DNA from 4 places in the Halomonas sp. GD1P12 genome. Region 1 is predicted to be linked to each of the others. Evidence: predicted binding sites of a transcription regulator. Region 1 holds the regulator's gene; each other region holds the start of a gene.

What was found. The regulator LexA, encoded in region 1, represses DNA repair genes until DNA is damaged. The targets are predictions, from matches to a motif close to TACTGTNTANNTANACAGTA.
Region 2: the regulator LexA is predicted to act here: its motif matches at 4,207-4,226, upstream of OCT39_RS13020 (LexA family protein).
Region 3: the regulator LexA is predicted to act here: its motif matches at 1,871-1,890, upstream of OCT39_RS05475 (LexA family protein).
Region 4: the regulator LexA is predicted to act here: its motif matches at 4,865-4,884, upstream of recA (recombinase RecA).

Annotation. Positions count from the first base shown of each region.
Region 1 covers NZ_CP107007.1:1,622,249-1,629,692, forward strand. Annotated here, with positions in the region: gene OCT39_RS07605 (ribonuclease J) at 1-983, opposite strand, end outside; gene purU (formyltetrahydrofolate deformylase) at 1,244-2,098, shown strand; gene lexA (transcriptional repressor LexA) at 2,293-2,967, opposite strand; gene OCT39_RS07620 (TetR/AcrR family transcriptional regulator) at 3,185-3,862, shown strand; gene OCT39_RS07625 (L,D-transpeptidase) at 3,840-4,358, shown strand; gene nagZ (beta-N-acetylhexosaminidase) at 4,432-5,442, shown strand; gene OCT39_RS07635 (hypoxanthine-guanine phosphoribosyltransferase) at 5,537-6,115, shown strand; gene OCT39_RS07640 (pyruvate, water dikinase regulatory protein) at 6,136-6,969, opposite strand; gene ppsA (phosphoenolpyruvate synthase) at 7,264-7,444, shown strand, end outside.
Region 2 covers NZ_CP107007.1:2,841,384-2,848,827, reverse strand. Annotated here, with positions in the region: gene oadA (sodium-extruding oxaloacetate decarboxylase subunit alpha) at 1-1,542, shown strand, start outside; gene OCT39_RS13030 (sodium ion-translocating decarboxylase subunit beta) at 1,555-2,874, shown strand; gene OCT39_RS13025 (IMPACT family protein) at 3,074-3,697, opposite strand; gene OCT39_RS13020 (LexA family protein) at 3,717-4,118, opposite strand; gene ccmA (cytochrome c biogenesis heme-transporting ATPase CcmA) at 4,395-5,021, shown strand; gene ccmB (heme exporter protein CcmB) at 5,018-5,734, shown strand; gene OCT39_RS13005 (heme ABC transporter permease) at 5,744-6,484, shown strand; gene ccmD (heme exporter protein CcmD) at 6,481-6,708, shown strand; gene ccmE (cytochrome c maturation protein CcmE) at 6,698-7,198, shown strand; gene OCT39_RS12990 (heme lyase CcmF/NrfE family subunit) at 7,202-7,444, shown strand, end outside.
Region 3 covers NZ_CP107007.1:1,168,112-1,175,555, reverse strand. Annotated here, with positions in the region: gene OCT39_RS05485 (patatin-like phospholipase family protein) at 1-634, opposite strand, end outside; gene OCT39_RS05480 (alpha/beta fold hydrolase) at 658-1,548, opposite strand; gene OCT39_RS05475 (LexA family protein) at 1,914-2,357, shown strand; gene OCT39_RS05470 (Y-family DNA polymerase) at 2,354-3,670, shown strand; gene OCT39_RS05465 (LBF_2804 family protein) at 3,700-4,821, shown strand; gene OCT39_RS05460 (sodium-dependent transporter) at 4,800-6,263, opposite strand; gene OCT39_RS05455 (YbfB/YjiJ family MFS transporter) at 6,335-7,444, opposite strand, start outside.
Region 4 covers NZ_CP107007.1:2,854,883-2,862,326, reverse strand. Annotated here, with positions in the region: gene OCT39_RS13105 (L-cystine transporter) at 1-998, shown strand, start outside; gene fdxA (ferredoxin FdxA) at 1,066-1,389, opposite strand; gene mutS (DNA mismatch repair protein MutS) at 1,544-4,108, opposite strand; gene OCT39_RS13090 (CinA family protein) at 4,277-4,750, shown strand; gene recA (recombinase RecA) at 4,904-5,965, shown strand; gene OCT39_RS13080 (regulatory protein RecX) at 5,990-6,475, shown strand; gene alaS (alanine--tRNA ligase) at 6,635-7,444, shown strand, end outside.

The DNA.
Region 1 (7,444 bases):
ACGCCGAGCTGAGTGAAACGCTTCTTGAGCGCCGCGATCGGGCGCTCGTTGCCGGGAATCGCCTTGGCGGAAAAAATGACGTTATCGCCGGCTTCCAGGTCCATGAACGGGTGGCGGCCCTGGGCCAGGCGCTGGAGCGCGGCGCGCGGCTCGCCCTGGCTTCCGGTGGCGATCACCACCACTTCGTCCGGTGGCAGATAGCCCAGGTCCTGGGGCGGCACCAGCGGCGGAAAATCGTCGAGATAGCCAAGACCGCGGGCCACACCGACCATGCGCTCCATCGAGCGGCCCATCAGGCTCACACGGCGCCCGCTTTGGGCCGCCGCCTGGCCGATCGCCCACACACGCGCCAGATTGCTGGCAAAGCAGGAGACCACCACGCGCCCGGTACAGGCCTTGAGCGTTTGCGTCAGCGCGTTGGCCACCGAACCTTCGCTGCCGGCACTGCCCGGAAGCGGCGCGTTGGTCGAATCACCCACCACCAGATCCAGCGGTGCCAGCGCCTGAAAGTGCGCCGGGTCGACGCTCGGGCCGATCAAAGGCGTCGGGTCGAGCTTCCAGTCGCCGGTGTGCAATACCCGGTAGCCGCCGGCGAGCATCATGATCGCGCAGCTCTCGGGAATCGAGTGGGTCATCAGTAAATAGCGCAGCGTGAACGGGCCCTCTTCGAGGGCATCGTTGGGCTCGATCACGCGAATCGCGGCGCTTGAAAGATTGTGTTCGGCAAACTTGTGACGGAGTAACCCGGCGGCCAGGGGCGTGGCGTAGATCGGGCACTGCCATTTGGGCCAAAGCCAAGCGACCGCGCCGATGTGATCCTCATGGCCATGGGTGATGTAGAGCGCTTTAGGGGTAATCTCAAGCTCGGCCAGCGTATCGGTGCTGGGCACCTGTAGCGGAGCGCTGGGAAGATCCTGTCGAATCATCATCCCGCAATCAATGGCGATCCAGTGACCATCGAAACCATAAAGCGTCAGGTTCATTCCTATTTCACCGCAGCCCCCAAGCGGCAAAATGCGCAGGGGCGGTCGGCGTCGGGGGCGAAGTTGAACGCGGGATGGATCCATTGATTTTGAACAGCCTGAAAAGTAAGACTTTAACTATACGGTAAGGCGGGGGCGGCTAACAATCCTGGCAGTGTTCCCGATCGCCGCTTGCGCTACACTAACGCCCCCCAAGGCCTCAACGGTTCTTGACGACCCCGTCGGGTCGCGTCTTCGAAACGTGTATCAAGAGTGTATTCATGTCGCATTATTACCGTTTAGTGGTTTCCTGCCCCGATCAGGTAGGCATCGTGGCGCGCGTGTCGAGCTTCATTGCTCAGCACGGCGGCTCCATCACCGAGGCGAGCCAGCACTCGGATCTGCAAACGGGCCGATTTTTCATGCGCTACGAGATTCTCGCCGACTCCATCGGCATGAGCGCGGCCGAGCTCGAACAGGCGTTTGCGCCCATCGCCAACGCGTTTTCGATGCAGTGGGCGCTGGTCGATACCCAAAAGCGGCGCCGGGTCGTGATCATGGTGTCGAAAGAGTCCCACTGCCTGGTCGATCTGCTCTACCGCTGGCAGGCTGGCGAGCTCGACTGCGACATCGTGGGCATCATCTCCAACCACCCGGACATGCGCGCGCTAAGCGAGTGGTACGGGATCGATTATCACCACATCGCGGTCGACCCCAGCGACAAGCAGCCCGCGTTCGATGCGGTGCAGCGCCAGGTCGAGGCGCTCGAGGCGGACTGCATCGTGCTGGCGCGCTACATGCAGATTTTGCCGCCGGCGCTCTGTAGCCAATACGCCGGCCAGATCATCAACATCCACCACAGCTTTTTGCCGTCGTTTGCCGGTGCCAAGCCCTATCACCAGGCGTTCGAGCGCGGCGTGAAGCTGATCGGCGCGACCTGCCACTACGTGACCGAAGAGCTCGACGCCGGCCCGATCATCGAACAAGACATCCACCGCGTCAGCCACTGTCACACGCCCACGGATCTGGTGCGCTTTGGCCGCGACGTGGAGAAGTCCGTGCTCGCCCGCGGGCTCAGGTGGCACCTGGAAGATCGCGTGCTGATCGACGGCAACAAGACGGTCGTCTTCAACTAAAAAACGGGGCACGAAAGTGCCCCGTTTTTGGTTTATAAGCTTGAGGATGACAATACGGGCCGCCGTGCCGGGCTGACCGTAGCGAGGGTCTTTCGCCATGGATGGCGAAAGTAGCGCCCAGGGAAGGGTTCACAGCGCCCTCGCGCAGGGTTGCCCGGCACCGCCACATTTCCCTGTCTCAATCGATAGGTCAATTAACCCAGCGCCTGGCCACTGCCGCCGCGAATCACGCCAACGCCGACACCTTCGATATCGAGCTGCTGGGTGCGAAGATCGATTTCGATCGGAGCGAAATCGCTGTTCTCGGCGTGCAGCGTGACCTGGTGGCCGTCGCGGCGAAAACGCTTGACGGTGACTTCGTCCTCGAGGCGCGCCACGACGATCTGGCCGTCGCGTACCCGCTCGGTGCGGTGTACCGCCAGCAGGTCGCCTTCCAGAATGCCGATATCCTTCATCGACAGCCCGCGTACGCGCAGCAGGTAGTCGGCCTTCGGCGTGAAATACTCCGCCGGCAGCGGGCAGTAACGATCGATGTGTTCGGCGGCCAGAATCGGGCTGCCCGCGGCCACTTCGCCGATGATCGGCAGCCCCTGGGTCGCGGATTCGACGCTGTCGCTGGCTTCAGCGGCGGATTCCGCTGCTTCCACCCCTTCCTGATTGGGCAGGCGGATGCCGCGGGAGGTGTGGCGAATGATACGGATGGCGCCCTTGCGCTCGAGCGCGCGCAGGTGCTCTTCGGCCGCGTTGGGTGAGCGAAAGCCCAGCGCTTTGGCGATTTCGGCGCGGGTGGGTGGGTAGCCGTACTCGTTCATGGTCTTCACGATAAAATCGAATACGTGCTGCTGACGAACGGTAAGAGGACGAGGCATGGCTGACTCCAGGGTAAAAGGTAACTATAAAAAATGACTTAAATATATGTGTTTAAGTATACAGTATGTTCCTCTGTCCAGTATATGACTCAAGCCACGGATTATAAAGCCGTTCGCCTTTAAAAGAGGGCATATCAGGGTTTCGCACGATTGAGCCCGGCGTTTTAATGACCTACTATTTCGCGATGTTTTAAACACTCGTTTTCTGGAGGGCGCCATGGCGCAGTCTGATACCGTCACGCGTATTCTGGATACGGCGGAGGTGCTGTTCGCCGAGCGTGGCTTTGCAGAGACCTCTCTGCGCAACATCACTAGCAAGGCGCGGGTGAACCTGGCGGCGGTGAACTACCACTTCGGTTCGAAAAAGGCGCTGATTCAGGCGGTGTTTGCGCGCTATCTCGACCCCTTCAGCCAACGCTTTCACGAAGCGCTGGATGAGCTGCACGCCCGCTATGGTGATGATGAGATTCCTCTGGAAGTACTGCTCGAAACCATGGCCACGACGGTGTTGACCGTGCCGGCCGAGCGCAACAGCTTGAAAGTGTTCATGCGCCTGCTGGGGCTCGCCTACAGTCAGGCTCAGGGCCACCTTCGCCGCTATATCCAGGAGCAGTACGGCGATGTCTTCACTCGCTTTGTCGAGCTCGTTCGCCGCGCCACACCCGGCCTGCCCGACGCCGAGCGCTTCTGGCGGCTGCACTTCATGCTCGGCACGGTGATCTTCACGCTCTCCGGGCTCGATGCGCTGCGCGACATCGCGGCCAAGGAGTACAACGAGCAGGTCTCGGTACGTGATCTGGTGCGCCGACTGCGCCCGGTGGTCGTTGCCGCCATGAACGCGCCGCTTCCCCCGGCGATCGAGGAGGCTCATCATGGCCACGCCCATTCTGGCTGAGCTGCCGCCAACCGAGGCGCCATGGCTTGAAATCGACCTCACCGAGCAGCGCCTTCGCGCCTGGCAGGGAACGCGGGTGGTTCACGAATGCACGGTGTCGTCCGGTGCAAACGGGGTGGGGCAACACGAAGGCAGCGGCCAGACGCCTGGCGGCTGGCACTACGTGCGCGCCTCGATCGGCCAGGGCCTGCCGGAAAACGCGGTGTTTCGCGGGCGCCGCTTTACCGGTGAAGTTTTTAGTCCCACTTTGGGTGAACAAAATCCTGATCGTGACTGGATTTTGACGCGTATTCTTTGGCTCTGCGGGCTCGAGCCCGGGGTCAACCGTGGCGGATCCGTCGACTCCCAACGCCGCTATATCTATCTGCACGGCACTCCACCACATGAGCCCATGGGCGTTGCGGCGTCCCACGGCTGTGTGCGCCTGAGAAATCAGGACCTGCTGTGGGTATTCGAGGTCGCCGTGCCGGGTACGCCGGTTTGGCTTCATACCTGACCCACGACCCGCCGGTTTTGTTTGAGCGCGGCGATCGACTAGAATGAGCGCCCGTTTTGTTGGATAGATGCCGATGACGCAACCGCTTGGCCCGGTCATGCTCGACCTCGAAGGGCCCTTTATCACGCGCGCCGAAAAAGCGCTTCTGGCCGATACCGCCGTGGGCGGGGTGATCCTGTTTTCACGCAACGTCGAAAGCGCCGAGCAGGTCAGCGCACTGTGCCAGGACATACGCCGCATTCGACCCGATCTGCTGCTCGGTATCGACCAGGAGGGCGGTCGTGTCCAGCGCATCAAATCCGGCGTGACGCGCCTGCCTGCCATGGCGCGTATCGGCGAGCTTTACGCCGAAGACCCGGAGCAGGGCGGGCAGCTGGCAAGCGACACCGGCTGGCTGTTGGGCATGGAGATGGCAGCCTGCGGGCTCGACCTGAGCTTCGCGCCGGTGCTCGATGTGGAGAGCGGAGTGTCGAGCGTGATCGGCGATCGCAGCTTCAGCGACAACCCGGAGCACGTCGCCGCGCTCGGCGCTCGCTTCATCCACGGCCTCCACGAGGCGGGCATGGCCGCCATCGGCAAGCACTTTCCCGGCCACGGCGGCATCGAAGCCGACACCCACGTGACGCTTGCCGAAGATTCCCGCTCCCTTGCTGCGCTCAAGGCCCGGGATCTGTTGCCATTTACCCGCCTGGCCTCGCAGCTCGACGGCGTCATGCCCGCTCACGTGGTGTATTCGGCGTTCGATCCGCGCCCGGCGGGCTTCTCTCCCGCTTGGCTTGGGATGCTTAGAGAATCGCTCGGTTTCAAGGGCGCCATCTTTTCTGATGATCTCACCATGGCCGGGGCCCACGTAGCGGGCAGCCCCGTCGATCGCGCCCAGGCGGCGCTGGCCGCGGGCTGCGACATGCTTTTGGTATGCAACGACCGCGACGCCGCGCTCGAGGTGGTAGGTCACTGCCAGGCGCTTGGCAACAAGCGCATCGGCAAGTTGCGCTACGCCCGCGCGCGGCCGGATCTCAAGGCGCTGTCCGCGCTCAAGCGCTGGCGCCGCACGAATGCAAGGCTTGGCGAGCTAGTCGATTAACACACGGCGCGCCCAACTCGACACCTCTTTAGACTCTCGAAGCGCGGGCGGCTGATCGCGCTTCGTTTTTTTGCTACCGCTACCGGAGCCCATGATGGCCAAACTCGATAAAGAAGCGCTCGAATCATTGGATTCGATGCGCGAACTGATGGATAACGCCGACTGCCTGATCACCCAGGCCCAGGTCGAAGAGGCGCTGGACCGCATGGCAGAGGCCATTACCGCGGATTTGGGCGACAAGCTGCCGGTTTTTTACTGCGTGATGAACGGCGGTCTGATCACCACCGGCCACCTGCTGACGCGTCTGGGCTTTCCGCTGGAAGTGGATTACCTGCACGCCACGCGCTATCGCAACGAGCTGCGCGGCGGCGAGCTTTTCTGGCGCGTCTCGCCGGAGGTGCCGATGGCCGGGCGTCACGTGGTGATCATCGACGATATTCTCGATGAAGGCGCCACACTCGCCGCGATTTTGAAGTATTGCGAAGAGGCCCAGGCGGCCAGCGTCACGACCGCGGTGCTGGTCGATAAAAAGCACGATCGCAAGGCCGTGCCCGGGCTCAAGGCGGACTACTGCGGCCTGGAGGTGGCGGACCGCTATGTGTTCGGCTTTGGCATGGATTACAAGGGCTACTGGCGCAACGCCCCGGGCATCTTTGCGCCCAAGGGCCTTTGAGGCGTTTTCGATCGTACTGTTTAACGGGGTGAGAAGCGCCGCGCCAGTCCCGTTTCAGCGATCATGCGCGTCGAGATCTCCTCGATCGAGAAGCGCGTGGTGTCGATAAACGGAATGCTCATCGCCCGGTAGAGCGACGCCGCCTGTTCGACCTCCTGCACGCACTGATCGATCGAGCTGTAGCGGCTGTTCGGGCGGCGCTCGTTGCGAATCGCCGAGAGCCGTCGCGGGTCGATGGTCAGCCCAAAAAGCTTGTGGCGGTGAGGGGCGAGCACCCTGGGAAGCTTGAGGCTTCCGTCCTCGTCCAGATCGTCGTCGGTCAGCGGGTAATTGGCCGCACGGATGCCGAATTGCAGCGCGAGATACAGTGAGGTGGGGGTCTTGCCACAGCGCGACACGCCCACCAGGATCACGTCCGCCTGATCGTACTGGTGGGTGCGCGCGCCATCGTCGTTATCGAGCGCAAAGTGCACCGAGTGGATGCGATCCATGTAAACGTCGTCGCTGCCGATGGCGTGGGTGCGGCCCACGCTGTAGGAGGAGTGGGTCGCAAGCTCCTGCTCCAGCGGCTCGAGGAAGGTCGAAAAGACGTCGACCTTGAAGCCTTCGGCGCGACGGATCACATCGCGAATGTCCTGATCGACGATGGTGTCGATGATGATCGGGCGCTGGCCGTCGCGGTTGGCGGTGGCGTCGATGATGTCTGCCAGCGCCTGGGCCTTTTCGATCGTATCGATGTAGGGCTTGGTCAGCATCGTGATCTCGACGCCGCTGAACTGCGCCAGAAGGCTTCGTCCCAGACTTTCGGCGGTGATGCCCGTCCCGTCGGAAATGAAAAACGCCGTGCGTTTCATGTCGTTCTCCTGCCTGTGAATTCAAGCGCTATTCTTACCGCTTCATCGCGCCAGCACAACGTGTCGCAAACGCGAAGCCAAAGGCCGCTCGCAGGCGCCCGACTACAGAAAAGCCCTTCAATGCCGCTATGTTGTAAAAAACCTTCAGTGACTTGTTACTTAGACTAATGGCGAATACGAGGGGCGGGTGATAGGGTGACACGCTCGATGACAGTGACCGACATGACGGGGTTGCCCCGTCACCTGGTTCAAGGCGCGGTGGACGTTAGCCGTTGAAGACAAAAGGGGTGTTGCGTGCAAGAGTACATTGTGTGGTTCGAGCAGTTGGGCATGAACGACGTCGAGCGCGTGGGCGGCAAGAACGCCTCGCTCGGCGAGATGATCTCCAACCTGGCGGAAGCCGGTGTCACCGTCCCTGGCGGCTTTGCCACCACCGCTCATGCCTATCGCGAATTTCTCGCCCATGAAGGCTTGA
Region 2 (7,444 bases), 1.2 Mb from region 1:
AAATTCGTCGAGCGCGCCAAAACCAACGGCGTCGACGTGTTTCGCGTGTTCGACGCCATGAACGACCCACGTAACCTGGAGCGCGCGATCAAGGCCGTGCGCCAGGTCGGCGGCCATGCCCAGGGCACCATCTCCTACACCGTAAGCCCGGTTCATACCCTGGACAGCTGGGTGGAGCTTGCCCAGACCATCGCCGGGATGGGCGCCGACTCGCTGGCGATCAAGGATATGGCGGGCCTTTTGACGCCTTACACCGCTTTCGAGCTGGTCACGCGGCTGAAAAGGGCGCTGTCGATTCCGGTTCACCTGCACTGCCACGCGACCACCGGGCTTTCGACCTCGACCATCTTGAAAGCAGTCGAGGCCGGCGTGGACAACGTCGACACCGCGATTTCATCGATGTCGATGACCTACGGCCACAGCCCGACCGAATCCGTAGTGGCAATGCTCAAGGACACCGACCGCGACACCGGCCTCGATCTTGAGGCGCTCGAGGACATTGCCGGCTATTTCCGTCAGGTGCGCAAGAAGTACGCCGCCTTCGAAGGCTCGCTCAAAGGCATCGACTCGCGCATCCTGACCGCTCAGGTGCCCGGCGGCATGCTCACCAACATGGAGAGCCAGCTCAAGGAGCAGGGCGCCGGCGACCGGCTCGACGACGTGCTCGAGGAGATTCCGCGGGTGCGTGAAGACCTGGGTTTCATACCGCTGGTAACGCCGACCTCGCAAATCGTCGGCACTCAGTCGGTGATGAACGTGATGATGAATGAGCGCTACAAGTCGATCTCCAAGGAAGTGCAGGCGCTGTTGAAAGGTGAATACGGGGCCGCGCCCGCGCCGTTCAATTCGGAGCTTCAAACGCGCGTACTGGAAGGCGGTGAGCCGATCACCTGCCGCCCGGCAGACAACCTGTCGCCCGAGATGGAGCGGCTAAAAAGCGAGCTCGAAGAGAAGGCGAGCGCCGAGAGCATTCGCCTGAGCGAAGGCGAGCAGCGCATCGACGACGTGCTGACCTACGCGCTGTTTCCACAGATCGGCCTGAAGTTCCTGAAAAACCGCGACAACCCGGACGCCTTCGAGCCCGCGCCCCAGGTCGAGCAAGCCAAGGGTGACGACAAGTCCAAAGCTCAGTCACCGGCATCGGCCGCCGCGGCAACGTCCAGCGCAGCGACGGCTGGCGCGGCAACGGCCGCCGGACCCGAGACCTATACCGTCAAGCTCAACGGCAAGGCCTACGTGGTCGAGGTCGCCGAAGGCGGCGATATTGGCCAAATCACTGACACCAGCGCGTCATCGGCGCCGGCGCCAACGAGCGAGCCGGCTGCTTCGAGCGGGGAGAGCATCGATGCGCCGCTAGCCGGTAACATCTTCAAGGTCAACGTGAAGGTGGGTGATCAGGTGAGTGAAGGCGACGTGGTGATCATTCTCGAAGCCATGAAGATGGAAACCGAGGTGCGCGCCCAGAGCGGCGGCACGGTGTCCAGCGTCAACGTGAGCGAAGGCGACAGCGTCGCCGTAGGCGACTCTCTGGTCGAGCTTTAAGGGCATCCGATAATGGATAAATTGATTACCCTGTGGGAAGGCTCGGGGCTTTATAACCTCCAGCTCGGCCAGGCGGTCATGATGGTGGTGGCGCTGGTGCTTTTGTATCTCGCCATCTACAAGAAGTTCGAGCCACTGCTGCTGGTGCCGATCGGTTTTGGCGGGATTCTGGCCAACATCCCCGAGGCGGGGCTTGCGATTTCGGCGCTCGATCAGGCGATCGACGTGGCGCGCCCGGCGCTGCTGGAGCAGATCGGCGCCGCCCTGGGGGTGGCGCTCGACCCGGCGGCAGGGTTGGAGGCCTGGCGCGAAGCGCTCAAGGTGGTCGCGCACGACGCCGCCCCGGAAGCAGCGCGCGCCGCCCGCGACATCGCCGTGGCGGCAGGCTACAGCAACGGCGTGCTCTACAACTTCTACAGCGTGGCCATCGGTTCGGGCATCGCGCCGCTGGTGATTTTCATGGGCGTGGGGGCGATGACCGACTTCGGCCCGCTGTTGGCCAACCCGCGTACGCTGTTTCTCGGCGCGGCGGCGCAGTTCGGCATTTTCGCGACGCTTTTTGGCGCGGTGCTGCTCACCTCGATGGGCGTGATGGACTTTTCGCTCAATCAGGCCGCGGCGATCGGCATCATCGGCGGCGCGGACGGGCCGACCTCGATTTATGTCTCGAGCGTGCTGGCCCCGGAACTGCTGGGGGCGATCGCCGTGGCGGCTTACGCCTACATGGCGCTGGTACCGCTGATCCAGCCGCCGATCATGCGCCTGTTGACCACCGACAAGGAGCGCAAGATCGCCATGACGCAGCTGCGTCCGGTCTCGAAGCTCGAAAAGATCGTCTTTCCGATCATTTTGCTGCTGCTGGTGGCGATGTTTCTGCCGGATGCCGCGCCGCTTCTGGGCATGTTCTGCTTTGGTAACCTGATGCGCGAATGCGGCGTGGTCGAACGGCTGGCGGACACTGCCCAGAACGCGCTGATCAACATCGTCACCATCGTACTGGGGCTTTCGGTGGGCTCGAAGCTCATGGCCGAAAGCTTTCTTGCCTTTGAGACGCTGGGCATTCTGGGTCTGGGCATCGTGGCCTTCGGCATCGGCACCGCCGCCGGCGTGTTGATGGCCAAGCTGATGAACCTGGTGAGCAAAATGCCGATCAACCCGCTGATTGGCGCCGCTGGCGTTTCCGCCGTGCCGATGGCCGCGAGGGTCGCCAACAAGGTGGGGCTCGAGTCGAACCCGCACAACTTCCTGCTGATGCACGCCATGGGCCCGAACGTGGCCGGCGTTATCGGCTCGGCGGTGGCTGCCGGGGTGATGATCAAGTATCTGGGCTAAAAGCCGCGGTGTAAGTGAAAGCGTCAGAGAACGTGGCGCGGTGTCGAGCAGCCCGTAGTGAGGGTTTTTCGCCAGGGATGGCGAAAGTAGCGCCCAGGGAAGGGTTCACAGCGCCTCACGTAGGGGTGGGCGACACCGCTTCCTGCACCGGATTAGACGAATGGGCTAACTGACACGCCCCGCTTTCGAGCGGGGCGTGTCAGGTTTTGACGCGTTGAATGTCCAGCGCGCTTTTCAGGCGACTTTCGAGCACGGTGAAATCCGCCGGCTCGTCGGTGGGCCAGGCGACGGTCAGCGTCACGCCCTGGCCGTCGTAGTCGGCACCCGTAATGGGCGCGCTCTGTTCGTCGAAGTAGGCGCGGGCCTGGGCTTCCTGGGCGAAATCGACCTTTACACGGTAGGAAGTACGCTCGACGATTTCGCGCGTAGGCAGCGTCTCGAGGGCTTTATTCACCGACTGAGCATAGGCACGGGCCAGCCCGCCGGTGCCGAGTTTGGTGCCGCCGAAGTAGCGGATGACCACGCAGCCGATTTCACCGAGCCCGCTTCCCGAAAGTGCCTGAAACATCGGCCGCCCCGCGGTGCCGCCGGGCTCGCCGTCGTCAGAAAATCCGATATGGGTCTGCTCGCCGGGCGGGCCGGCAATGAAGGCGCTGCAGTGGTGGCTGGCGCTTGGGTGCGCCGACCGCGCCGCTTTTAAAAGCGTCTCGAAGGCCTCTGGCGTCGGCGCGTGGCAAAGCCAGGCGATGAACTGGCTTTTCTCGATGACAAGCTCGGCTTCAAAACGGGTGTCGAGCGCAAGGTCGGGGGCTCGGTAGCGCAAGCGGGGCTCCCTGAAACGGTTAGTGGCGCCGAGTGGTTGCGGCGGGGCTTTCAACGCCCATCACCATGCCCAGCACCTGTATATCGCTATTATGCAGGAAAACCGTCGGCATCGCCTCGCCTTCGGCGCACAGGCGCAGGCCAAGCCGGCTGATCGACAGCTCCTTGAGGGCGATTTCGCGCTGGTTGATCGTCGCGGTGGCGATTTCCCGGTGGCCACCGCGCTGCTGGCGGTGAATCACGATCACGTCGCCGTCAAACAGATTGTACTGCTGCATGCGATGACCGCGAACGCGCAGCGCATAGGTGTTGCGCCGGGTGACTTCACGCTGCTCACCGGTTACCCGCTTAAGGGCGGGGTTACGCGTGCTGGCCGCGACGCGCGAGGCGGTGGCAGGCTCAATCGGTCGTGATGCGATCATCGGTTTCTCTCCAGCAATCGCCCGCTCCCTGGGCGTGAACAAGTGAAAAGCGCAGAGCATGTCTTTTCATACAGTGGTTGGAGTATAAACCTGTTTTTAAATACAGTGCTACCCCTGTAGGGCGTTTACCTGGAGACCGGTTTCAACGCTTGACCGCTCGTACCCGCAACGTCAGGCGCGAGCGGCGTTCACGTCGCTTTACCGGGGCCGGCTTGCTGGCGGGAAAGCGCATTTTTGTGTACAGTGCGCGCGAACTTCACGCCCTGGAGATGCCCCTTGAGCCTGCGCCTTCAAGCCCGACAGCTTGCCTGCGAGCGCGACGACCGCTGGCTGTTCGTGGGTTTGAACGTGACGCTTGAACGCGGCGAGATCCTGCGCGTCGAGGGGCCTAACGGCAGCGGCAAGACCACGCTTTTGAAGATTCTCTCCGGGCAGCTCGACGATTATGAAGGCGCGCTTGAGTTCAATGGTCAGCCCCTTCGCACCTGCCGCGATGTGTTTCTGGCGAACCTGCTCTATCTGGGCCACGCGCCCGGCGTGAAGGCGGGGCTGACGCCGCTCGAGAATCTGGCCTGGTATCAGGCGCTGGGCGGTGAGCCGCCGGATGAGGCTGGCTGCGAGCGTGCGCTTAATGATGTCGGGCTTGCCGGGTTCGAGGATACGCCCGTCGGGCGGCTCTCCGCCGGCCAGAACCGGCGCGTGGCGCTTGCCCGGTTGACGCTCACACCCCGGCCGCTCTGGGTGCTCGACGAGCCCTTTACGGCGCTCGACCGCGAAGGCGTTTTGATGCTGGAGCAGCGGCTTTCGCACCACGCCAGAACGGGGGGAAGCGTCATCATCACCACTCACCACGCGCTTGGCGGGCTCGAGCGGGTGCGCCGCCTGCAGCTGGGGCCGGCATGAGCGCCAGCAATGACGGCGCATTAAGGGCGGCGCCTCACGGGGCCGGGCGTGCGTTCATCGCCACGCTCTCGCGCGGGCTAACATTGGCGTTTCGTCGCCGAGGCGAGGCGCTCAATCCGCTGGTCTTTTACGCGCTGGTGATCACGCTCTTTCCGATCGGCATTTCGCCGGACCCCAAGCTTTTGGCCGTGATAGCGCCAGGGCTTTTGTGGGTGGCGGCGCTTCTGGCCGCGCTGCTGTCGCTGGATACGCTCTTTCGCGGCGACTTCGAGGATGGGAGCCTTGCGCAACTCATGCTCGCGCCGCAGCCGCTTTGGACCCAAACGCTTGCCAAGGTGTGCGTGCACTGGCTGATAACCGGGCTACCGCTTTCGCTTTCGGCGCCGCTGCTCGCCACGCTCCTGGCGCTTACCGCGGGCAGCTACGCGGTGCTGACGCTGTCGCTGCTGCTTGGCAGCGCCATACTCAGTTTGGTCGGCGCGATCGGCGCGGCGCTCACGGTAGGGCTTGCTCGCGGCGGCGTGCTGACCTCGCTTTTGATCCTGCCGCTCTACATTCCGGTGCTGGTGTTTGGTACCGGCGCCGTCGAGGCGGCCATCGACGGGCAAAGCGCCTTGCCTTATCTCGCGATTTTGGGGGCGCTTTTGGCGCTTTCGCTGATGCTCGCCCCCTGGGCGATCGCCGCGTCGCTTCGTATCAGTCTCAACGGTTGAGGACCCGCCATGTGGGCCATCGTGCACAAGTTTGGATCACCCCAGTGGTTTTACCGGCTAAGCGGCCGGCTCACACCCTGGTGCTGGGCGCTGGCGGCGCTGTCGCTTGGCGCGGGGGGCGTCTGGGGATTGGCGTTGGCGCCGGCGGACTATCAGCAGGGCGAGAGCTTTCGCATCATCTACGTGCACGTGCCGGCAGCACTCCTGGCCCAATCGGTATTCATTGCGATGGCGCTTTCAAGCCTGGTGTTCATGGTCTGGAAGATCAAGGTGGCCGACATGGCCGCCGCGGTGATGGCGCCGTTTGGCGCGGTGATGACGTTTACGGCGCTGTTTTCCGGCGCCGTGTGGGGCGTGCCGACCTGGGGCACCTGGTGGGTGTGGGACGCAAGGCTCACCTCGATGCTGATTCTCCTGTTTCTCTATCTGGGCGTGATTGCACTGCGCGGCGCCTTTGGTAGCCGCCAGAGCGGGGCTCGGGCGGCGTCGCTTCTCGCCATGGTGGGGGTGATCAACATTCCGATCATCAAGTATTCGGTCGAGTGGTGGTATACGCTCCACCAGTCCGCCACGTTCTCGCTCACCGAGCGCCCGGCCATGCCGGCGTCGATGTGGCTGCCGCTTTTGCTCATGGTGATCGGCTTTTATAGCTTCTTCGCGGCGCTGACGCTTGTGCGCGTGCGCAGCGAAATTTTAAGGCGCGAAGGCGACAAGCGCTGGGTGCGCGCGCTCACGGAGTCCTCTTCATGAGCGCCTTCGACTCACTCGGTGCGTTTTTCGCCATGGGCGGCCACGGCGTGTACGTCTGGTCGGCCTGGGGCGTCACCGCGGCGCTGCTGTTGCTCTGCTTTTGGCAGGCGAAGCTCGAGCGGCGCGCGCTGCTCAAGGCGCTCTCACGGCGCGCCCGGCGCGAGCGCGCCCGCACCGAGTCTCCCTCCATCCCCACGCCAACCGAGGTCAGCGATGACGCCTAAACGACAACAGCGACTGTTCGCGCTCTTGGGGCTGGTGGTGCTGGCGGCGGTGGCTCTGGGGCTAACGCTCTATGCGCTGCGCGCCAACATAAACCTGTTTTTTAGCCCGGTGCAGATCGCGATGGGCGAAGCGCCGCTCGAGCGCCAGATTCGCGCCGGGGGCCTGGTCAAGGAGGGGTCGGTCGCCCGCGACCCGCAAAGCCTCGATGTCGACTTCGTCGTTACCGACTACGTGGAGGAGGTCGAGGTCTTTTATAGCGGCATCCTGCCGGATCTCTTTCGCGAAGGTCAGGGCGTGGTCGTGGTCGGCGAACTCCAGCGCGATGGGCGAATTCGCGCCGACAAGGTGCTTGCCCGTCACGATGAAAACTACATGCCGCCGGAAGTGGCAAAGGCGTTGGAAGACGCGGGCTACGCGCCGTCGGACTACCAGCAAAAGGCCGCGCGTGTCGCCGAGCGTTTGGCGGCGCCGACCCGCGAGGACGACTAGCCCATGTGGATACGGATGATTCCCGAGGTCGGCCACTTCGCGCTGATTCTGGCGCTTTCGATGGCCGCGCTTCAGGCGATCCTGCCGCTGGCCGGAAGCGCGAGCCGGCGCCCGCTCTGGATGGCGTACGGGGCGCCGATGGCGGCGGGGCAGTTTCTGTTTCTGGGCGCGGCTTACGTGTGTTTGACTGCAAGCTACCTGCTCGACGACTTCAGCGTGGCCAACGTGGCCAACAACTCCAACTCG
Region 3 (7,444 bases), 450 kb from region 1:
GAAGCTCCTCGAGGCTTACGAGCTGAGGGCTCTGGGCAGTGACGTTCACCGCCACGACCAGATCCGCCTCGTGGGCGGAGAGAATCGGCATCATCGGCAGCGGATTCAAAAGCCCGCCATCGACCAGCACCTGATCGCCCAGATGCACCGGGGTGATCACCCCGGGCACGGCGATCGAGGCGCGAATGGCGCGCAAAAGCGGGCCGCGCTGAAACCAGACTTCGCGCTGGCGGACAAGATCCGTTGCCACCGTGGTCACTGGAATGGGCAAATCCTCGATCAGCGTATCGCCGATCAGCGCCTCGAGCTTGTTCATCACCTTGTTGGCGCGCATTGCGCCCATCGGGCTCCAGGTCACGTCGACCAGTTTCAACACGTCCAGGTAGTCCAGGTTGCAGACCCACTCGCGGTACTCGGCCAATTTGTTCGATGCGTAGATGCCGGCGATCAGCGCGCCCATGGAGCAGCCGGCGATCGAAATGATCTCGAAGCCGCGTGCCTCGAGCGCTTCGATCACGCCGATATGGGCATAGCCGCGGGCACCGCCGCTGCCCAGCACCAGGGCGACCTTCTTGCCGTGACCGTCTTGTTGAGGAGAAATATGGCTTAACGCTTGCTCTGTTGGCTTGCTCATTCGACGTTCCGATCTGTTCCGTTTTACACGTTCATCTGGCGTTTGCAGTAATCCACGATGGTGGCCGCGACGGCCTCGACGGCCTCAGCCTCCAGGTGCAGATGATGGCCACCCAAAAGCACCTGCCGCGTCAAATCAGGCACCTGCTGGCGGGCCTTGTGCGCCCAGTGGCGCTCGCCCAGAATGCCGCGATCGCCCTCGATAAGCAGTACTGGCGCCTGAATACTCGCCAGCATCGCCAGCACCTGCTCCGGCGTAAAGCGCACCAGCGACGGCTTGAGCAGGCGCGCGTCGGTGCGCATCTCGAGATCGCCCTGGGAGCTTGCCCGGGTATTACGCTCGACCACCGGGGTGATGGTCGACGCACTCACCGGCGTCACGCCGCCGGCCACCCGCGCGCCGACCGCGCGATCAATATCCGCGTAGCGCGGCGTGCGCGACGCCTGACGTCGGTGGGCCAAAAGCCCCTTTCTCAGCTGCTCGGTGCTCTGCTCGGCCTCGGTATTGAGCGCCCCCAGTCCGTCGATGAGCAGCAGCTTCTCTACGCGTTCGGGCAGCGCGGCGGCCAGCAGGCAGCTCACCGCCGCCCCCATCGAGTGAGCCAGAAGCGTGGCGCGTTCGATTTCCAGCTCGTCCAGCGCGTCGAGCACATCGAAAACGTAGTCCCACAGCGCGTAGTCGGTTTGGTCGGGCCCGTGGGCGGAGTGGCCGTGGCCGCGAAAATCGAGCGCGACGATGCGAACGCCGAGCGCGCGCGCCAAATGCGGGGCCAGGCGCGTGAAGCTTGCGGCGTTGTCCAGCCAGCCGTGCAGCGCCACCCAGACCGGCGCCTCGACGCTTCCCCATGCAAGGCCCGCCAGGCGGCCACTGGCCAGCGACAGGGGCCTGGGCGCGGTGCTTGCCACCTCCACCATAAGCGTTCTCTCCGTGTGCGCGTTTTTCGTTTGATGACGCCTTATGGCGTAAACGTTACCATGCCGGGCCCGGTGCCTGGAGCGCCGCGTTTTCAAAATTCTGCGCGCCACGCTCGACACGCGCTGATACGCCAACCGTCATCCACCCCTTCGCCAGATGAGTACCGTTATGAAACCTCGCCGTGATACCCGCGCCCGCAATGCCGTCTTTTTCATCGCCGTGACCAGCGCCATCGTCGTGGGGCTTTGGCTCGCACGTTGAAAACCGGACGTTGAAAACCGGGTACGGCTTCAACCTTGCATTTCAAGACTCGAATATTAATACTGTATATACATACACTATTTGATTGTTCGAGGACGTCACGATGCCGTCTCAACCCGCCCACGTTGCGACAGCCTGGCCGTTAACCTTTCAACCGCTGGCGTTTCCCACCCTGTACGCGCGTGCCGGCTTTAGCGGATTTCCCTCGCCGGCGCAGGATTACGAGCAGCGCACGCTGGATCTGAACACGCGGTTGATCAAGAACCCGACGCAAACGTTCTACCTGACGGCGATCGGCGACAGCATGGAAGGCTGGGGCATTTTCCACGACGATTTGCTGGTCGTGGACCGCAGCATCAAGCCGCGCCTTGGGCACATTCTGGTAGCGCTGCTCGAGGGCGAGGTGTTGATCAAGCGCTACGCGCTCTACCAGGGCACGCCGCACCTATGCTCCGCCCACCCGCTCTACCCACCGCTGCCGCTATCGGGCACCGAGTGCCAGCTGTGGGGCGTGGTGCGCGCGGTGATTCACGAGTACGTGTCGTGATCGGCCTGGTCGACGCCAACAACTTCTACGTCAGCTGCGAGCGCGTTTTCCAGCCCGAGCTCGACGGCCAGCCGGTGGGCGTCATGAGCAACAACGACGGCTGCATCATCGCCCGCTCGGAAGAGCTCAAGGCCATGGAGATCCCCATGGGCGTGCCGGCGTTCAAGCTCGAGGGGCTGCGCCGCGCGGGGCGTATTCATCTCAAGTCATCGAACTACGAACTCTACGGCGACATGTCAGGAAGGCTCTGCCAGCTTCTGCGCGACGCCTGTCCGGCGGTGGCGCCCTACTCGATCGACGAAATGTTCGTTTATCTGGACGGGCTCTCACCCGAGCAGTGCCAAGCGGTGGGCGAGGCGCTTCGCCGCCGCATCCGCCGCCACCTGGGGCTTCCCGTCTGCGTCGGGCTTGCCCCGACCCATACGCTGGCCAAGCTGGCCAACCACGCCGCCAAAAAGCGCGCGCGCTACCAGGGCGTTTGCCTGCTGGACGCCGCGTCCAGAGAGACCGCGGCGCTATTAAAAGAGCTTCCGGTAGGCGAGGTGTGGGGCATCGGGCGGCGGCTGGCCGAGCGGCTGGCGGTGCAGCGCATTCACACCGCCTGGGATCTGCGCGAGTGCGACCACCACGACCTTCGCCGGCGCTTCTCCGTGGTGCTGGCGCGCACGGCGCTCGAGCTTCGCGGCACGTCGTGCCTTTCCATGAACGCGGTGGACGAGCCGCGCCAGCGCATCATGACCTCGCGCTCCTTCGGCAGGCCCACCGGCGACAAGGCCGATGTGTACAGCGCGCTGAGCCGCCACGCCCAGCGCAGCGCCGAGAAGCTACGCGAGCAGCGAAGCCTGACCCGGGCGGTGATGATCTTTCTCGCCACCAACCGTCACCGCCAGGACCAGCCGCAGTATTTTCCCCACGCCATGATTCCGCTCGCCGCCCCCAGCGACGACACCCGCGTGGTGCTGGCCGCGGTGCGCGAGGGGCTCGAGCAGATCTACCGGCCGGATCACCGCTTCATGAAGGCCGGCGTGATGCTGCTGGATCTGGTCGACGCCGAGCAGTATCAGCTCTCGCTTTTGCACCAGCCGCCGCGCCACCGTCATCACCCGGCGCTGATGGCTACACTCGACGACATCAACCGGCGCATGGGCCAGAACAAGGTGCGCTTTGGCGTCGAGCCGGAAGAGGCGTCCTGGCACCTGCGCTGCGGCCACCGCTCGAACCGCTTCACCACCCGCTGGGGCGAGCTGATGAAAGCCGGCACCCATCCAGGGGCCATCGAGGCGTGTGCCGAGCGGAAGAAGCCGCTACCCTAAAGGGCCTACTCGAAGTTACGTTATATCTCATGCCGCTTACCCGCCCCGACAGGGAGTTCGCCCCCGCCCCGGACCGCATCCAGCGTTTCGCAAGCCGCTACATCGGCCGCCGCCTGACCCGCCATAAAGCGCTGGGCGCCCCGGACATGGACGCTGTGAAAAGAAGCCGCCGCTGGGTGATCGTTTGGGCGGCGCTGGCGGGAATCGTCTCGGGCACGCTGATCGGCGGCGCCGAGTGGTGGATGCGCGAGATACTCGTCGACGACTGGGAGGCGCTGTCGCTTCGCGAACAGCTGCCCTACTGGAGCGGCTACCTGGCGTTCGCCGGCGTGGTCACGCTGCTCGAAATCGGCTTTCTTTACTGGAACTCGCTGCGCGGCGTAGCGCGCATGATGCACTTTTGCGGACTCGACTACCGCCACCGCTCGCCCCAGCCCCCCACGGTGGAGCTGACCCTGCAGGGCGCAGCCCGGGTGGCGCTGGAGTACCCAAGCCCCGGTAGCCCCGTTTATGGCGTCGACCCGCACGCGTATCTTCGCGGCTGGAAGCTGACGCTGCGCGCCCTGCTCTACCGGCTCAAGGTCAGCCTGAGCAGCTTCCTGCTTCGCATGGTCATGCGCCGCCTGCTCGGGCGGCTGACCCTGCGCGGCTTCGTTCCCTTTCTTGTCGCGCCGCTCTACGCGTTATGGAATGCCTGGATCGCCGCCCGCGTGACCGAGGATGCCTGCCTGCTCGCCCTGGGCCCCCAGCGCATCGACCGACTGATGCCGCGCATCGAGCGCGCTCCGGAACACATCCGCCGCCTGCTCGCCCAGGGCGTGGGCGAAATGATCATGCGCAACCAGCACCCGCATCCGAACCTGGTGCTGCTGCTTTCGCGCGTATTGGCCACGCTTCCAGGCGCCCCCAGCGACCTGACCGTGGCGTGGCCAAGCGCTCTGGACGAGTTTGCGCGACTTGACGAGGGCGAGCGCGCACCGCTTCTGAAAAACCTGACCCAAGCGGTGCTGTTGAGCGGCGGCTACCGCGGCGCGCGCAAGCGATTTTTACGCCAGGTGTTCGCCCGCTGCCAGACACCGCTGACCCATGAGTTCATCGCCGGGCAGCGCTGCGAGATGGCATCGAACGATCAGCGCGGCGCGAGCGCCTGACGCAGACGCGGGCTTAAACGCTCCCCAACCAGAATCATCAGCAGCAGAACGCCCAGCAGGTACGGCCAGTGCTGAGCGAACACGACGCTATAAAGCCCCAGCACGTCGGCAAAGATCACCAGAATGCCCAAGGGGCTTACGTAGCGCGCCATCAATAGCCACAGCGCATAGAAGCGCGGGCCAAGCCCGAGCTCATCGCGCATCACGTTCTTGTTGAGCAAAAACCCGGCGACGAAAATGGTGCCCAACCCGCCCAGCGGCATCAGCCAGCGCGAGGTCAGATAGTCGAGCCAGTCAAAGAAGGTCTTGCCCGCCAGCGTCCAGTCCGCGCCCACGTTGAACGAGAGCATCGCAGCGGTGCTGATCAGCCACAGCACGATGCCGGTGCCCCAGGCCGCCGAGCGGCGCGTAAAGCCCTTGTTGTCGCAAAGCCAGGAGACCGTGGCCTCGACCATGGAGATCGACGAGGTGAGCGCGGCCATCGAGAGCATGATGAAAAACAGCGCGCCGAACAGCGACCCCAGCGGCATCGCCTGAAAGGCAACGGGCAGGCTCATGAAGATGAGCCCCGGCCCACCCGCCGGGTCCATGCCGTTGGCGAAAATGACCGGGAAGATGGCAAGACCGGCCATGAGCGCGACGAGCGTATCCGCCAGCGCGACGCCGAGCGTGGTGCGCCCTATGGAGGCGGTCTTGGGCAGGTAGCTGCCGTAGGTCAAAATCGCCCCGGCGGCCAGCGATAGCGTGAAAAACGCGTGTCCCAGCGCGGCCAGCATCCCGGCGCTCGAAAGGCTTCCCGTGTTGAACGAAAACAAAAACGCAAAAGCCTCACCGAAGCCGCCGGAGAGCGCGCCGAAGCCGATCAGCACCACCAGCATCAGCACCAGCCCGGGCATCATCCAGCGCACGCTCTTCTCGATGCCCTCCTGAACCCCCTTGCCCACGATCACCATGGTGACAAGCGTCACCAGCGTGCTCCAGAACCCCAGATTCCAGGGATTGGCGTTATTGGCCTCGAACACCGCCGCGAGCTCGTCGACACTGCCACCGCTGAGCCCGCCGCTGAGCGTCTTCCACAGGTAAGAGAACGACCAGCCCGCCACGACCACATAAAACGACAGGATCATGAAGCCGGCGAGCATCGACATCCAGCCCAGCGCCGACCACGCCGGTGAGCGCCCGGAGCCGGTTGCCATGCGGCGAAAGGCGTCGACCGGGCTTCCCTGGCCGCGCCGGCCAAAGGCGATCTCGGCCATCATCACCGGCACGCCCACGGCCAGAATGCAGATCAGATACACCAGCACGAAGGCGCCGCCGCCGTACTCGCCGGTCATATAGGGAAACTTCCAGACGTTGCCAAGCCCCACTGCGGAGCCGGTCGCCGCCAGCAGAAATCCCCAGCGGCCCAGCCACTGCGCGCGCGGTTGTTCAGAAGACGCCATGCCTTTTCCCCTGCCTTGAAAAAAAGGCGACATCCTGGCGGATTTGGACGTAAAAGCCCAGGGGTTTTGCGCTAGAGCGCGCGCGCCTCGGCGTCCAGGCCCTGGGCGGTGTGATCCACGCGCTTGAGTATGAGCAGAATCACCGCGCCCAGCGCCACCAACGCGCCGGCCAGCCACAGCCCCAGCCGGTAGTCGCCCACGGCTTCGGCAAGCGTTCCGGTCACCGCTGGCGCGATGATTTGCGCCGCGCCGTAGGCCAGTGTCAGCTGGCCCATCAACCTTGCCGGGTTATCCGGATAAAGCCGCCCGGCCATGGTCAGCACCAAACACACGCAGCCCAAAAAGGTGCCGCCATAAAGCACTGCGCTCAGCAGCAGCGCGGCCAGGCTCGTGCTCCAGAGCGGAAGCCAGATCCCTACCACCTGAATGGCCATGGCAAGACCCAGCGCCGCCAGGTAGCCCAGCCGCCGGGCGACGAAGTCCCATATCACGACCGTCAGTGCTGCGGAAAGCCCCACCAGCGCAAACGCCCAGTTGCCGGTACCGGCAAGCAGCGGTTCGCGCTCGACGATGGTGACGAGGAAAGTAGCGTTGACCACGTAGCCGTACCCGGCGCAGAAGTAGGCCGGTACCATCAGGCGCAGAAAGATCATGCTGACGGGGCGAGTCGTGGCGGGTCTGGGCGCGGCGCTGGCAGCAGGCTTTTTGGGAGAGGGTAGCCACCGCCAGGCGGGCACAACCAGCAAGGCGCCCAGCGCGGTCAGCCAAAGCCACTGGCCGCGCCAGTCGATGGAAAGCGAAAGCAACCCCTCCACCGCCAGCGCCGCCAGCACGATGCCAAGCCCCAGGCCCGCGAAGTGAATGCCAAGCTCGCGTCGGCGCTTGTGTTCGATCAGCCAGTGCAGAATCAGCCCCGAAGCCAACAGCATCGAGGCGCTGCTGGAAAGCCCGGCCAGAAAGCGCAGCAGGGCCCAGAGCCAGACGCTTTCGGTCAGCGCCATGCCAAGAGTCGTCACCACCGCCAGCAAGAGCCCGGCGCGGTAGAGCTTATCCTTGAGCGCGAGACTCCCGGTCGAGGCGGCGAGCACCGCACCCAGCATGTAACCTGCGTAGTTGAACGCGGCCAGCCATCCGCCTTCGGCGTCGTTCAAGAGCCCGTCGCCCTGCATCACCGGCAACAG
Region 4 (7,444 bases), 1.2 Mb from region 1:
CCGCCGAAGGGCTCGTTCAGGGCGCGCGCGAGCTCGAGCGCGGCCAGGACATCATCGAGCGTAGCGCCCAGGTCGCGGATCTGACCGTACCACAGCTGCTTTTATCCTTCATTCCCAGCAACCCGTTCCAGGACCTGGCCGGCGCGCGCCCGACCTCGATCATCAGCGTAGTGATTTTCGCGACCTTTCTGGGCATGGCGGCACTGGGCATCAAGCGCGAGAACGCGGTACTCGGCGACAGGTTGATCGACGGCATCGACGTGGTGCAGAAGTGGATCATGCGCCTGGTGCGCATGGTGATTCGCCTCACGCCCTACGGCGTCATGGCGCTGATGACCAAGGTGGTCGCGACGTCCGACATCGGCGACATTCTCGGCCTTCTGGGGTTCGTGGTGGCCTCCTATATCGGGCTTGGCCTGATTCTGGTGATGCACGCGCTGTTTCTCTCCGGCGCCGGGGTCAATCCGCTGCGCTACTTCCAGAAGGTGTGGCCGGTACTGACGTTCGCGTTCACCTCGCGCTCGAGTGCGGCGACCATTCCGCTCAACATCGAAGCCCAGGTCGACCGTATCGGCGTGCCGCCGGCGATCGCCAATTTCGCCGCCTCCTTTGGGGCCACCATCGGCCAGAACGGCTGCGCGGGGCTCTATCCGGCGATGCTCGCCATGATGATCGCGCCGACGGTGGGGATCGACCCGCTCTCGCTCGAGTTCCTGGCGACGCTGGTGCTGGTGGTGACGCTGGCCTCGTTCGGCATTGCCGGCGTCGGCGGCGGGGCGACCTTTGCGGCGATCATCGTGCTCTCGACGCTGGATCTGCCGATCGCACTGGCCGGTCTTCTGATCTCGATCGAGCCGCTGATCGACATGGGCCGCACGGCGATCAACGTCAACGGCTCCATGACCGCAGGCACCGTGACCAGCCGGCTGCTGGGCCAACACGACGGTGCGGTCTTCGCCGCGGAGTCCGACGAGCTGGGCACGCCGAAAGCCGCCTAGCGCGCTTTCAGGCCCAAAAAAAGCCACCTTCGGGTGGCTTTTTTCATTTGCAAGGGTAGGGCAGGGCTCAGCGTTCGAGCTTGTCCATTTTGCCGCTCTTGCCGTCCCACTCTTCGGCGTCCGGCAGCGGGTCTTTCTTTTCGTTGATATTGGGCCATACGTCGGCGAGCTCGGCGTTGATCTCGATGAAGGGTTCCTGGCCGCTTGGCAACTCGTCTTCAGAGAAGATCGCCTCGGCGGGGCACTCCGGCTCACACAGCGCGCAGTCGATGCACTCGTCGGGGTGGATCACCAGAAAGTTCGGGCCTTCATAGAAACAGTCGACCGGGCAGACTTCTACGCAGTCGGTATATTTGCACTGGATGCAGTTTTCGGTAACGACAAACGTCATCGGTTGGTTCCTCTTGCCTGGCCGCCGGCGGCCACGGTAGTCGTAAATGATTGCTAATCGTGAATGGTTATAAGCTAACCGCTTTTTATAAGCTAAAACGCATGCCGAGTATTCTAGAGGGGGTGCCGGGCTGCGGCAAGCGCGAACTGGCCCGTCAGAGAAGCGCCCGCCACTGATACATCAGGGCCAACGCCTCCCGCGGCGATAGATCGTCCACGTCGACGTTGGTAAGCGCCTCCACCACCGGGTGCGGAGCGCTGGCGAACAGATCGCTTTGAAGCGGCGCGCTGGCCGCCGGTGCCGGGCGCTGCTGCTCGTCGACGTCGCGCTGCTCGAGCATGGCAAGCTTCTCGCGGGCGCGATGGATCACCGCACTTGGCACGCCGGCCAGCTGGGCGACCTGCAGGCCGTAGCTCTGGCTTGCCGGCCCCGCCTCGATGCGGTGCATGAACACGATGCTGTCGCCATGCTCGGTGGCGGTCAGGTGAATGTTCGCCACGCCCTCGGCTTGCTCCGGCAGGGCGGTCATCTCGAAGTAGTGGGTGGCGAAGAGCGTCAGCGCTTTGGTGCCCGCCAGCTGCTCGGCGCTCGCCCAGGCAAGCGACAGGCCGTCGAAGGTGCTGGTGCCGCGGCCGATCTCGTCCATCAGCACCAGACTCTGGTCGGTGGCGTTATGCAGGATATTGGCGGTTTCGGTCATCTCCACCATGAAAGTGGAGCGCCCGCCGGCGAGATCGTCGGAGGAGCCGATGCGGGTGAAGATGCGATCGAGCGGGCCGATCTCGGCCTGTGCGGCGGGCACGAAGCTGCCGCAGTGGGCGAGCAGCGCAATCAGCGCGGTCTGGCGCATGTAGGTCGATTTACCGCCCATGTTAGGGCCGGTGATGACCAGCATGTGCCGCGTCGGGGAAAGGTCGATATCGTTGGGCACGAAAGGCGTTTGACTGACGTGCTCGACCACCGGGTGGCGCCCGGCGGTGACGTGAATACCGGTTTCCTGGCTAAGCGTCGGGCGCACCCAGCCAAGCGCCTCGGCGCGCTCGGCGAAGGCGCACAGCACGTCGAGCTCGGAGAGCGCCTGGGAGGTCGCCTGGAGCGCGTGAAGATGGGCGTTGAGCTCGCCAAGAAGGCGCTCGTAGAGCCACTTTTCCCGCGACAGCGCCCGGGACTTTGCCGACAGCGCCTTGTCCTCGAACTCCTTGAGCTCGGGGATAATGAAGCGCTCGGCATTTTTCAGCGTCTGGCGGCGAATGTACTCCGCCGGCGCCTGCTGCGCCTGAGCGCGGGGCAGCTCGATGAAGTAGCCGTGCACCCGGTTATAGCCCACTTTCAGGTTCGAAAGCCCGGTGCGCTCGCGCTCGCGCCGCTCGAGCTCGACCAGATACTCGCCGGCGTTTTCCGCAAGCCCGCGGTGCTCGTCGAGATCATCATCGAAGCCTTCCGCGATCACGCCGCCGTCGCGAATCACCACCGGCGGGTTGGTGATGATCGCCCGGGTCAGGGTGTCCGCCATCTCCGGGTAGGGGCGAACGTGGGGCTTGAGCGCGTCGATGGCGCTGCCACTCTCCACCGCCTCCAAAAGGCGCTGTAGTTCGGGTAAAGCGTTGAGCGCATCGCGAAGGCGGGCCAGATCCCGCGGGCGGGCGCTGTAGAGCGCTACGCGCGCCAGTATGCGCTCGATGTCGCCAAGCTCAGAAAGCGCCTCGCGAAGCTCCATATAGGCGGCGTCGAGGCTCAAAAGCGCGACGCCGGCCTGGCGGCCCTTGACCAGCTCGATCTGGCGCAGCGGGCGGTTGAGCCAGCGCTTCAAGAGCCGCGAGCCCATCGGCGTGGCGCAGGTATCGAGCACGCTCGCCAGCGTATTGTCGGTGCTGCCGGCAAGGTTGGTGTCGATCTCCAGGTTACGCCGGCTGGCACCGTCGATGACGACGGCGTCGTCGCGATTCTCGACAGTGATGGCGGTGACGTGGGGCAGGCGCGAGCGCTGGGTGTCGCGGGCGTAATCGACCAAAACGCCGGCGGCGATGAGCGCCGTGGAAAGGTGCGCGCAGCCGAAGCCGCGCAGATCCTGCACCTGAAACTGATCACACAGGCTCCGGTTGGCGCTGTCTAAATCGAACAGCCACTCGCCCTGGCGGCGCAGGCTGCGCTTTTGCGACCAGGCCTCCGGCAGCGTCAGGTTTTCAGGCACCAAAAGCTCCGCCGGCGCCAGGCGGGTCAGCTCGGCGAGCATCTCTGCTTCGCTTTCTACCTCGAGCACGTTGAAGCGCCCGCTGGAGAGTTCGAGCCAGGCAAGACCGAAGCGATCGCGGCCCGGGGCGAGCGCGACCAGGACGTTATCGCGTCGGGCGTCGAGCAGCGCCTCATCGTGCAGCGTGCCTGGGGTGACGATGCGCACCACCTGGCGCTCCACCGGGCCCTTGCTGGTCGCCGGGTCGCCGATCTGCTCGCAAATCGCCACGGACTCGCCGGCGGCGACCAGCCGAGCAAGATAGCCCTCGGCGCTATGGTAAGGGACGCCAGCCATGGGAATCGGCTTGCCGCCGCTTTGGCCGCGGGCGGTCAAGGTGATATCCAAAAGCGCCGCGGCGCGGCGGGCATCGTCGAAGAACAGCTCGTAAAAATCCCCCATCCGGTAGAAAAGCAGCACTTCCGGGTGGTCACGTTTGATCTTCAGATACTGCGCCATCATGGGCGTATGCGCGGGGCTTTGTGACATGGACGTCCTGGCTTGGCGTGGCCCACGGCAAGGCTTGGCCGTGGGCGGTGTTCGAGTTCCGTGTGTTGGTTCTATAGGCAACACAAACGCAGTATTCTACGCTGAACACAGCGCTGACATGAAGGAGTCTGCAAGGTGGCTGACGTATCCGGCTTGAAAAATCTCGATATGGCGCTGCTTGCCAAGCGCCTGGGCAAGCTCTGCGTGGCCCAGAACGTCACGCTGACCACGGCAGAGTCCTGCACCGGGGGCGGCATCGCCTCGATGATCACCTCGGCGGCGGGCAGCTCCGCCTATTTCGAAACCGGATTGGTGACCTACTCCAACGCGGCCAAGACCCGGCTTTTGGGCGTGGCCCAACAAACGCTCGACGCCCATGGTGCGGTGAGCGAGGCGGTGGTGAACGAGATGGTGCGCGGGGCGTGTCGTGAAAGCGGCGCACAGCTTGGCGTGGCGGTGAGCGGCGTGGCCGGGCCCGGCGGCGGCAGCGCGGAAAAGCCCGTGGGGCTCGTGTGGCTAAGTGTGGGCAGCGAGCGCGAACAGCGCGCCCAGCGCTTCATGTTTCCCGGCGACCGGCAAGCGGTGCGTGAGCAGGCGGTGCGCGAGGCGCTGATCGCGTTGATCCTGCGCCTTTCGCGCTAGCGCACTCGGGCAAAAAGCACTGCTGTCAGCGCTTTGAGAGCGAACTGATAGCCGGGGTGCTGCGGAAATAAATAGCGCGACAGGGATAGGTTTTGCGGCCAATATTTGGCATAATACTGGCTAATTATACAGGTTGTTACGAGGACGCTTTACATGGCTCAAGATGAAAACCGTACCAAAGCACTGAACGCCGCGCTCAGCCAGATCGATCGTCAGTTCGGCAAGGGCACCGTCATGCGTCTGGGCGATGCGCCGCGCGTGGTCATGCCGTCGGTATCGACCGGATCATTAGGACTCGACATCGCGCTCGGCATTGGCGGTCTGCCCTACGGGCGGGTCGTCGAAATCTTCGGCCCGGAGTCCTCGGGCAAGACCACGCTGACGCTGTCGGTCATCGCTCAGGCGCAGAAACAGGGCAAGGTGTGCGCGTTCGTGGACGCCGAGCACGCGCTCGACCCAAGCTACGCGGAAAAGCTCGGCATCAACCTGGATGACCTGCTGGTCTCCCAGCCGGACACCGGTGAACAGGCGCTCGAGATCACCGACATGCTGGTGCGCTCCGGCGGTGTCGACGTCATCATCATCGACTCCGTGGCGGCCCTCACCCCGCGCGCCGAGATCGAAGGCGAAATGGGCGACGCCCACGTGGGTCTGCAGGCGCGCTTGATGTCTCAGGCGCTGCGCAAGATCACCGGCAACATCAAGAACGCCAACTGCCTGGTCGTCTTCATCAACCAGATCCGCATGAAAATCGGCGTCATGTTCGGCAGCCCCGAAACCACCACCGGCGGTAACGCGCTGAAGTTCTACTCGAGCGTGCGTCTGGATATTCGCCGCACCGGCTCGGTGAAAACCGGCGACGAGGTCACCGGTAACGAAACCCGCGTGAAGGTCGTGAAGAACAAGGTCGCGCCGCCGTTCCGTCAGGCCGAGTTCCAGATTCTCTACGGCAAGGGCATCTACCACGCCGGCGAAGTGATCGATCTGGGCGTGCAGTGCAACCTGGTCGACAAGGCCGGCGCCTGGTACAGCTACAAGGGCAGCAAGATCGGTCAGGGCAAGGCCAATGCGTCCCAGTACCTGGAAGAGCATCCGGAAATCATGGAAGAGATCGAGAGCCAGATTCGCGATCAGCTGCTGGCCAAGGCCGAGCCCAAAAAAGAAGAAGAGGTCGCCGCAGCGGATGACGCGGGCGGCGAAGATAGCCTGATCTAATCGTCCGTCCCTGCGGAGAGAGCCATGTTTGGCGCCGGTAACGCGACCCCGCGCGGGGTCGCCATCGATCTACTGGCCCGGCGCGAGTACTCCCGCGCCGAGCTCCATGAAAAGCTTGCGCAAAAGACGTTCGAGGAGGCCGATATCCTCGAATGCCTCGACGCCCTCGAGGAGCAGGGGCTTCAAAACGACGACCGCTTCAGCGAAAGTTTCGTACGCTCGCGGGTGCTGCGAGGCCAAGGGCCCATACGCATCAAAATGGAGCTTGGTCGCCGTGGCATCAGAGGCGATGCCCAAACGCAGGCGATTAACGCGGTCGCCGAGCAGGAGCGCATCGACTGGTTCGAACTGGCGGCTGAAACGCTACAGCGGCGCTTTCGCACGTCCGGGGCGCCTTCGGGCGAGCGTTTTGTGCCCCCCAAAGAGCGCGCCAAACGCGAGCGCTTTCTGGCTCAGCGCGGCTTCGACTTCGAGCAGATTCGCTACGCGCTCTCCACGCTTTCCGACTAAACCGCACCTGTAATTCCTTCACCCATCGCACTGCTTGTAAGACGCCAGCGCTTCGTGGCTTTAGTCGCGTGGCAACTTCGTTATAATGGATGTTTTGCGGCTCCCAGGGTGGCGGCGATAGCGCCCCGGGGCATCACGCTTCATTGTCACGGAACCCCTATGAAAAGCGCAGCGATCAGGCAGGCCTTCCTCTCCTATTTCGAAGAGCACGGACACACCGTGGTTCCCACCAGCTCGCTGGTGCCCGGCAACGACCCAACGCTTTTGTTCACCAACGCCGGCATGGTGCCGTTCAAGGACGTTTTTCTGGGCCGCGACCCGCGCCCCTACGTGCGCGCCACCTCGGCCCAGCGCTGCGTGCGCGCCGGTGGCAAGCACAACGACCTGGACAACGTCGGTTACACCGCGCGCCACCACACGTTTTTCGAGATGCTGGGCAACTTCAGCTTCGGCGACTACTTCAAGCGTGATGCCATCCGCTTTGCCTGGACGTTTCTGACCGACACCCTGGGCCTTCCAAAGGAGAAGCTTTGGGTCACCGTGCATATCAGCGACGACGAGGCCGAAAGGATCTGGAAAGAGGAGATCGGCATCGACCCCGAGCGCTTCTCGCGTCTGGACGAGGACAACTTCTGGCAGATGGGCGATACCGGCCCGTGCGGGCCGAGCTCGGAAATATTTTTCGATCACGGCGCTGACGTTTGGGGCGGGCCGCCCGGAAGCCCGGAGGAAGACGGCGACCGCTACATCGAGATCTGGAACCTGGTCTTCATGCAGTTCGACCGTGACGCCGAGGGCACGTTGCATCCGCTGCCCAAGCCTTCGATCGACACCGGCATGGGGCTTGAGCGTGTTGCGGCGGTCATGCAGGGCGTGCACTCCAACTACGAGATCGACCTGTTCCAGAACCTGCTGAAAGCGGCCGCGCAGGCCACCGGCTCCCATGATCTCGAGGCACCGTCGCTTCGC